Regions from separate parts of the Vreelandella venusta genome, predicted to be linked through region 1. Evidence: predicted binding sites of a transcription regulator. Region 1 holds the regulator's gene; each other region holds the start of a gene.
The links. The regulator FNR, encoded in region 1, switches genes on or off when oxygen is low (the NO sensors DNR and NnrR bind a similar motif). The targets are predictions, from matches to a motif close to TTGATNTANATCAA.

Region 1 (2,270 bases):
CTCTGGTCGCCGTTAATATGGATCAGAAACAGCCAGGTTTCCCTGAACATGTATTGCCCCAGTACCTAGATAAAGTGGGGGTTGAATACCACATTCTAGAGCGTGATACCTACTCGGTGGTGAAAGAGAAAACCCCAGAAGGAAAAACGACCTGCGCACTTTGTTCTCGACTCAGGCGTGGCTCGCTCTATGGGTTTGCTGAGGAAATTGGAGCAACGAAAATTGCTCTAGGGCATCATCGCGAAGATATTTTAGAAACGTTATTCCTTAACATGTTCTTCGGTGGCACTTTGAAAGCAATGCCTCCCAAGCTTTTATCTGACGATGGCAAAAATATTGTCATTCGCCCCCTTGCCTACTGCAAAGAGGCTGATATTGCAGAGTTTTCTCGGCTAATGGAATTCCCCATTATTCCCTGTAACTTATGTGGCTCTCAGCCCAATCTCCAGCGCCAAGTGGTCAAAGATATGTTGGCTGAGTGGGATAAAAAACATCCAGGACGCCTAGAAAGCATGTTTAAAGCGGTGACCAATGTAGCGCCTTCCCAGCTAGCAGACCGCCGTTTATTTGACTTTGCTGGCCTTGAAGCCAAACAAGCGGCGTTGATGGAAGGGCGTATTCAGGCGCTTAGCGTGGACTAGCCGACTGCTCTTCCTCTTCAGCTAGCGTGATGAGGCGGCGCATATCTAAAATATTAACCTCGCGCCCTGAAACAGCTACCACCTCTTGCTGTTGAAAGCGGCTAAGAATACGGCTGACCGTTTCTACTGCCAAGCCTAAGTAATTGCCGATGTCGGCGCGGGACATGGAGAGTCTGAAGCTATAAGGCGAGTATCCACGTCGACGAAAACGGTCTGAAAGGGTGACTAAAAAGCTGGCTAGTCGTTGATCGGCCGTCTTGCGCGATAGCAAGCGCATCATGCGTCGGTCATCTCGCAATTCTTTGCTCATACTCCGATAAAGCTGGCCACGTAGTTCGGGCAGTTCTTCGGAAAGTAGGTCCAGGCGGTCAAATGGGATTTCACACACTGTGGTGGTTTCCAGGGCAATGACGCTACCGGGGTAGTGCTCTTCATCAATTCCGTCCAATCCCACTAGTTCGCTGGGAAGGTAGAAATTGGTCAGCTGATCATTGCCGTTACCTTCACTGGTCACTTGTTTCAGGCTACCTGAGCGGACAGCATACACACTGGTGAAGTGATCACCCTGGCGAAACAGGGGCTCGCCTTTTTTGAGTGGTGAGCGGCGGCGAATGATGGCATCAAACTGGCTCATGTCCTCAAGCTCTAAGGCAAGCGGCAGACACAGCGAGCTTAGGCTACAGGTCTGACAGCGCGCCTCTTGCAGCAGTGAGCGTCGTTGGCTGGCGGGTTGTGGCATATAGGTCTCCCTTTCTCGTTAGCCATCATAGGCCCAGAGGCAAGACGTCTCAACAAGCTTATACAATTTTAGAGTAGCGCTGAATAGGCTGGTCAGCTAGGTGAGCATCAAAGGCCATCGCCAAATGGCGAATCAGCAGCCGTCCAGTGGGAGTGGCGCTAATAACTTGCTGATGGCGAGTGATCAAGCCGTCTTGCTCAGCTGTCTTCAATTGCTCAATTGCGGTGGAAAAATAATCACTAGCATCGATGTGCCAACGCTTTCCAACGTCCGCAAGATCAATGTACATGTCGCACATTAGCCGTTCAATCACGTCTCTTCGTATTAGGTCATCCTTATTTAACCTTAATCCTTTGATGGTTGCCAGCTTACCTTTATCTAAGGCTGCTTCATATTGATCAAGCTGAGTCGGGTTTTGTGCGTAAACGTCGTCAATCCGTGATATGGCGGATACGCCTAAGCCAACTAAATCGCACTGTGCATGGCTGGAGTAGCCCTGGAAATTGCGTTGTAAGGAACCGTTGCGCTGTGCAATCGCTAGGCTATCGTCAGGTCGTGCAAAGTGATCCATGCCAATATGCACATAGCCTGCGTTAGTCAGCATTTCTATGGTGGTGTGCAAAATAGCCAGCTTTTCATCAGCGCTGGGGAGGTCGGTTTCGTTAATACGCCGCTGCGGTGCAAAGCGAGTGGGCATGTGCGCATAATTAAATACCGACAGCCGTGCCGGGTTAAGTTCGATAACTTGGCTTAGCGTCTCGGCAAAACTTTTTTCGGTTTGAAATGGCAGCCCATAAATCAAATCAAGATTGAGTGAACGAAAACCAAGACGGTGTGCTTCTTCCATCAAGGTTTCGGTGAGTACCCGGGGCTGTACGCGGTTGATAGCT
Region 2 (2,270 bases), 1.4 Mb from region 1:
GCGGGTAATGGTGATTGCGCCTTCATCCAAACCGGTAAGGCGGGCGAGATCGGCGCGCAGGCTATGTGGATTTTGGGTGCCCGACCATACGTGAAGACCACTTTCATTGGCATCGGCAACGGAGCACGAAGGGCCAATGGAGCCGTGCAGCTGGAAAGGCCACACATAGTGACGATTGAGCGGATATTGCGCGGCGGTTAGCGCATTGTCGAGGCCGCCTTCATCGAGGAGTATGCGCTGCTTGCTGGGTAGGTCGAGCAGTGCTTGCTCTATGTTGTCCAACTGAGGTAAGCCTTCGATGGGTCGCCACTGGACCTTTAGCTGTCTGGCTGCGGCAGCAGCCTGCTCTTCACGCTCGGCCACCACACCAACAAAGTCACCGACCACCACGACGCTTACTATGCCCGGCAAATGTGCCACAGAGCTTTCATCAACCGCGATTAAACTGTTACCAATAAAGTCGCCGTTATCATGGCCTACATAAGGCGGGCGAATCACTCGCCCATGCAGCATATCGGGCAGGCGTAGGTCGTGGATAAAGGTCAATTGCCCGGTGGCCTTGGCGGGTATATCCACGCGAGAGGTCGATTGGCCGACCAGGGTATAGTGGCTGACCGGCTTAAGCGGTACCTCATCGGCAAGCTTTAATGCATGACGGGTGCCCCGCAGCAACGCTCCAAAGCTCACGGATGAGTGGTTATCATCACTGGGCATAATAGCGCCGTTTTGGCAGCTAAGTAGTGAGCGCTCAGTGTCAAAGTGCTTTGCTGCCAGTGTTAATAGATACTCCCGCGCTTGAGCCGCCGCACGGCGTAGAGGTTCGGCAGTGATTTGAATCGACGCACTGGCAATGGTGGGGCCTTGGTTGGGAGCTTCAACAGAGTTGCCCAGCACCATGGTGACGCTGTCGAACGCGACGCTAAGCTCTTCCGCAACAATTTGAGCGAGCGCCGTGCGTATCCCTGTGCCCAAGTCTACGTGGCCGTTGAAAGCCACGATGCGGCTATCGCTCAGCACGGCAATGAATATCTCAGGCTCATGGGGAGTGAAGTTTGAGTGTGTACCTGGCTGTCCGGGCGCGGGCTTAGGGGGTGTAACTGGGTCGCGATAGATCACCAGAACATCAGACCCATACAGCAGTGACTCTCTTGTATAGTCTGATTTATCGGCCATGCTTGCCTCCCACGCTAGCGTTTTAAGTAATCAATGCAGATGAATTTGAGGTGATCAACGAGCAATAATTAAGGTAAAATTATAGCGTGTACGCCATAAAAGCATGGTGAATTGATCCAGCGCAAGCAGTATTTAATACGTTGATGCATCATTTTGTTAACCAGTGCCATACTCGATACACGTCGTCGCTAATGATTAAGGAGATGGAATGACAACGGATAGTGCGCTCAAACACTCGTCTTCCGGCGAGCACCCCACGCCTTCAGAGCAGGGGTATGATTTTTCTGAGCAAGTAGGCCATCTACTGCGTAAAGCCTACCAGCGGCACACGGCTATTTTTCAGCGTTACAGCAGCGATAAACAGCTTACGGCCATTCAGTTTGTCACGCTGTGCACGGTGATGGAGCGAGGTCCCAGTTCGTTAACTGATATCGTTAACGTCACGGCGATTGATCCAGCCACCATCCGTGGTGTTATTAAACGCCTTAAAGCACGTGAGTGGATCTCGCTTACCACCGATCCTAATGATCAGCGTAAAGTTATGGTGGTGATCACTGAGTCTGGTGCGGCATTGGTTGAGGGCATGGTGCCCAGTGCCAAGCAGATCAGTGATCAGACCATGAAAAATCTCAACCCGGCAGAGCGGATCGCTTTGATGCATCTGCTGAAAAAAATGAACGCGGACGAATGACACACCAGTGGTGCCCATTTCAGCTGCGTTTTTGGGCACTCTTAGCGTTTCATTAAGTACCCCAGTGCTTCGTCCAGTCCAATCACATCCCCATATTTGCTATTGATATCAAACAGGTTAGCTTCATGGGGCGCGGGGTGGCGGTCGCCCACGCAGTCACGTACTACCATCACCCGAAAACCGTGCTGTAGGCCATCCACTGCGGTAGCGCGAATGCAGCCGCTGGTGGAACAGCCGGTAATGATCAGCGTATCGACGCCCATGGCGACCAGCGTGGAAGCAAGCGAAGTGCCAAAGAAGGCGCTGGCATACTGCTTGGTCATCACCAGTTCATCGTCGTTAGGCGTCACCTCAGGACAGAACTCGGCGTAAGGGTTGCCCGCCACCATGGCTCGCATTACCGGCG
Region 3 (2,270 bases), 2.0 Mb from region 1:
CCTATGCAATTCGCAATGGCATGGATATCGAAGACCCCGAAACGATCTTCATCATTCTGGCGAATCTACTCTTCCACCCGCTGGTCACCGGCTTCCTCTATGCGGCACTGCTTGCTGCGATTATGAGCACCATTTCCAGCCAGTTGTTAGTATCGTCGTCTTCACTGACCGAGGACTTCTATCGTCTGTTCCTAAGAAAAGAAGCCACCGATAAAGAGTGCGTAACAGTGGGCCGAATCTGTGTCGTACTGGTTGGTTTGGTAGCCGCTGTAATTGCATCAAATCCGGACTCCCAAGTTCTTGGGCTCGTCAGTAACGCCTGGGCTGGCTTTGGCGCAGCATTTGGCCCGCTGATCATTCTGTCGCTGATGTGGTCTCGCACGAACGGAGCTGGTGCCATTGCCGGTATGGTAGTGGGCGCTGCAACCGTCATGATTTGGATTGCATTAGGCTGGAACGGAGAATTTATGGGTGGCCCCGGCGTGTACGAGATCATCCCAGGCTTCATCGCTGCCTTTATTGCCATCTTGGTGGTTAGCAGCATTACTGCCGATGCGGGTGAATATCAGCATATTGACCGCTAGACGAGCGTCAATGACACGCTCAGCTTAATTAAACAATTAAGCTGATCATCGAGGCCTTCCCATACCATGGGAAGGCCTTTTTCACTTCTGACAGGCTCTTTTTAAACCCATTATTTAGCGGCGCAGTTCCACTCTTTGCCCCAGGTCAATAACCTGCCCTCCTCTCCTCGATACACTCTTTACATGGTTCGCGATCACGCCGAACAACGGTTCACGTTAACCACTACTGCGAAGACTCACATCAATGGTCAGGAGCGATGCTATGCGCCATAACTCTCTTTCAACACTGCTTACCACTGGACTTGCAGCAGCCACATTGATGGCAAGCGGCCAAGTTTTAGCTTACGGCGCTGGCGATTTCTTTACTCGCGTGGGTGTTGCCAAAGTGGAGCCCAAAAGCGACAACGGTTCATTAGCCGGAGGCGCGTTCGCGGTTGATGTTCAGGACAAAACCGATTTCGCATTTACCCTGGGCTACCGCTTCCACGACAAAATGGGCGTCGAGCTACTGGCAGCTCTACCGTTTGAGCATGACATTGCTCTGAATGGGGATAATCTTGCCTCTACCAAACACCTTCCGCCAACTCTAACGCTCCAGTACTACCCACTAGGTGGAACGGATGCGCGTGTACAGCCTTATGTCGGCGCGGGTATTAACTACACCTTTTTCTCTGACGAAGAGCTAGCCATAGGCGAACTGGAGCTGGACGACTCTTGGGGTGCCGCTGCTCAAGTGGGTATCGATTTGCTAATCGATGAGAACTGGGCACTTAACGCAGCAGCGTGGTATATCGACATCGATACTGACGCGACCGTTAACGGCGCCGCGGCAGGCACAGTGGAAATTGATCCGTTGGTGGTTATGGCAGGCTTGAGTTACCGCTTCTAACACTATTACGGCGGCGCAAACAGCTGTGCTAGTTGCGCCGTGCTAGTTGCATAGTCGCATGAAAATGCCCAGTACCGCTCTTAGGGTGCTGGGCATTGTCTTTGCTGACACCTTCACCACACTAGGCTTCAGCTCCTCGCATTAGCGCGACCTAGCTTTCAGTCACTAGCCGATCTATCTTTTCAACAGCTCGAACAACCAGTAGCTGGTCGCTGGCACGAACCTTTTCCTGCATCAGGTAGGCAGCCACTGCCGGCGCCACATCGCACTTGGCAGGCATGGCAGCCTGGGCATCAATCAGTGCATTTAGTCGAGCGATAAAAACAAATCGAATCCACTGAGGCAGCGACATCGTGTCGATACAGAAGGGTTGCTGGCTATTAAATGCCGAAATATCAGGCGTTGGCATGCGCCATAAGTTAGCGGCCTTCATAGTGGCTTCAAGCTCAAGAAGCGCGGTTTGAAGCTGTTGATGGACGCTCATAAGCACCTTTTCCATTTAAATCTATGAACCTTTATTATCCCAGCACTGTGAGTAAGTTGCCAACCGTCAGGCAGGAATTTGTGCCTTATTCACAGATTCACAGAAAACCTGCAAGAGGCTGTGGATAAACTATGGAAAGATGTCGCTACTGTTACTCTCATGCGGGTTACACCAAGTTGTGCAATTTTTAACCACGTTGATAATAAAGCACGGATTAATCAGCGTTTGCGGCTGACAGTGACACATCAGCAAGGTAGAGTGCAGGCTTGAAATGCGGAAGGATGTCATGCAACCAATCCAGACACTTGATGAG

Region 2: the regulator FNR is predicted to act here: its motif matches at 1,285-1,298, upstream of IR195_RS02235 (xanthine dehydrogenase family protein molybdopterin-binding subunit).
Region 3: the regulator FNR is predicted to act here: its motif matches at 720-733, upstream of IR195_RS06850 (OmpW/AlkL family protein).

What each region holds. Positions count from the first base shown of each region.
Region 1 covers NZ_CP065135.1:3,471,208-3,473,477, reverse strand. Annotated here, with positions in the region: gene ttcA (tRNA 2-thiocytidine(32) synthetase TtcA) at 1-641, shown strand, start outside; gene fnr (fumarate/nitrate reduction transcriptional regulator Fnr) at 628-1,380, opposite strand; gene hemN (oxygen-independent coproporphyrinogen III oxidase) at 1,439-2,270, opposite strand, start outside.
Region 2 covers NZ_CP065135.1:453,275-455,544, forward strand. Annotated here, with positions in the region: gene IR195_RS02235 (xanthine dehydrogenase family protein molybdopterin-binding subunit) at 1-1,173, opposite strand, end outside; gene IR195_RS02240 (MarR family winged helix-turn-helix transcriptional regulator) at 1,382-1,864, shown strand; gene IR195_RS02245 (N-carbamoylsarcosine amidohydrolase) at 1,906-2,270, opposite strand, start outside.
Region 3 covers NZ_CP065135.1:1,453,521-1,455,790, reverse strand. Annotated here, with positions in the region: gene putP (sodium/proline symporter PutP) at 1-584, shown strand, start outside; gene IR195_RS06850 (OmpW/AlkL family protein) at 847-1,473, shown strand; gene IR195_RS06845 (YqcC family protein) at 1,625-1,957, opposite strand; gene IR195_RS06840 (DUF3549 family protein) at 2,244-2,270, shown strand, end outside.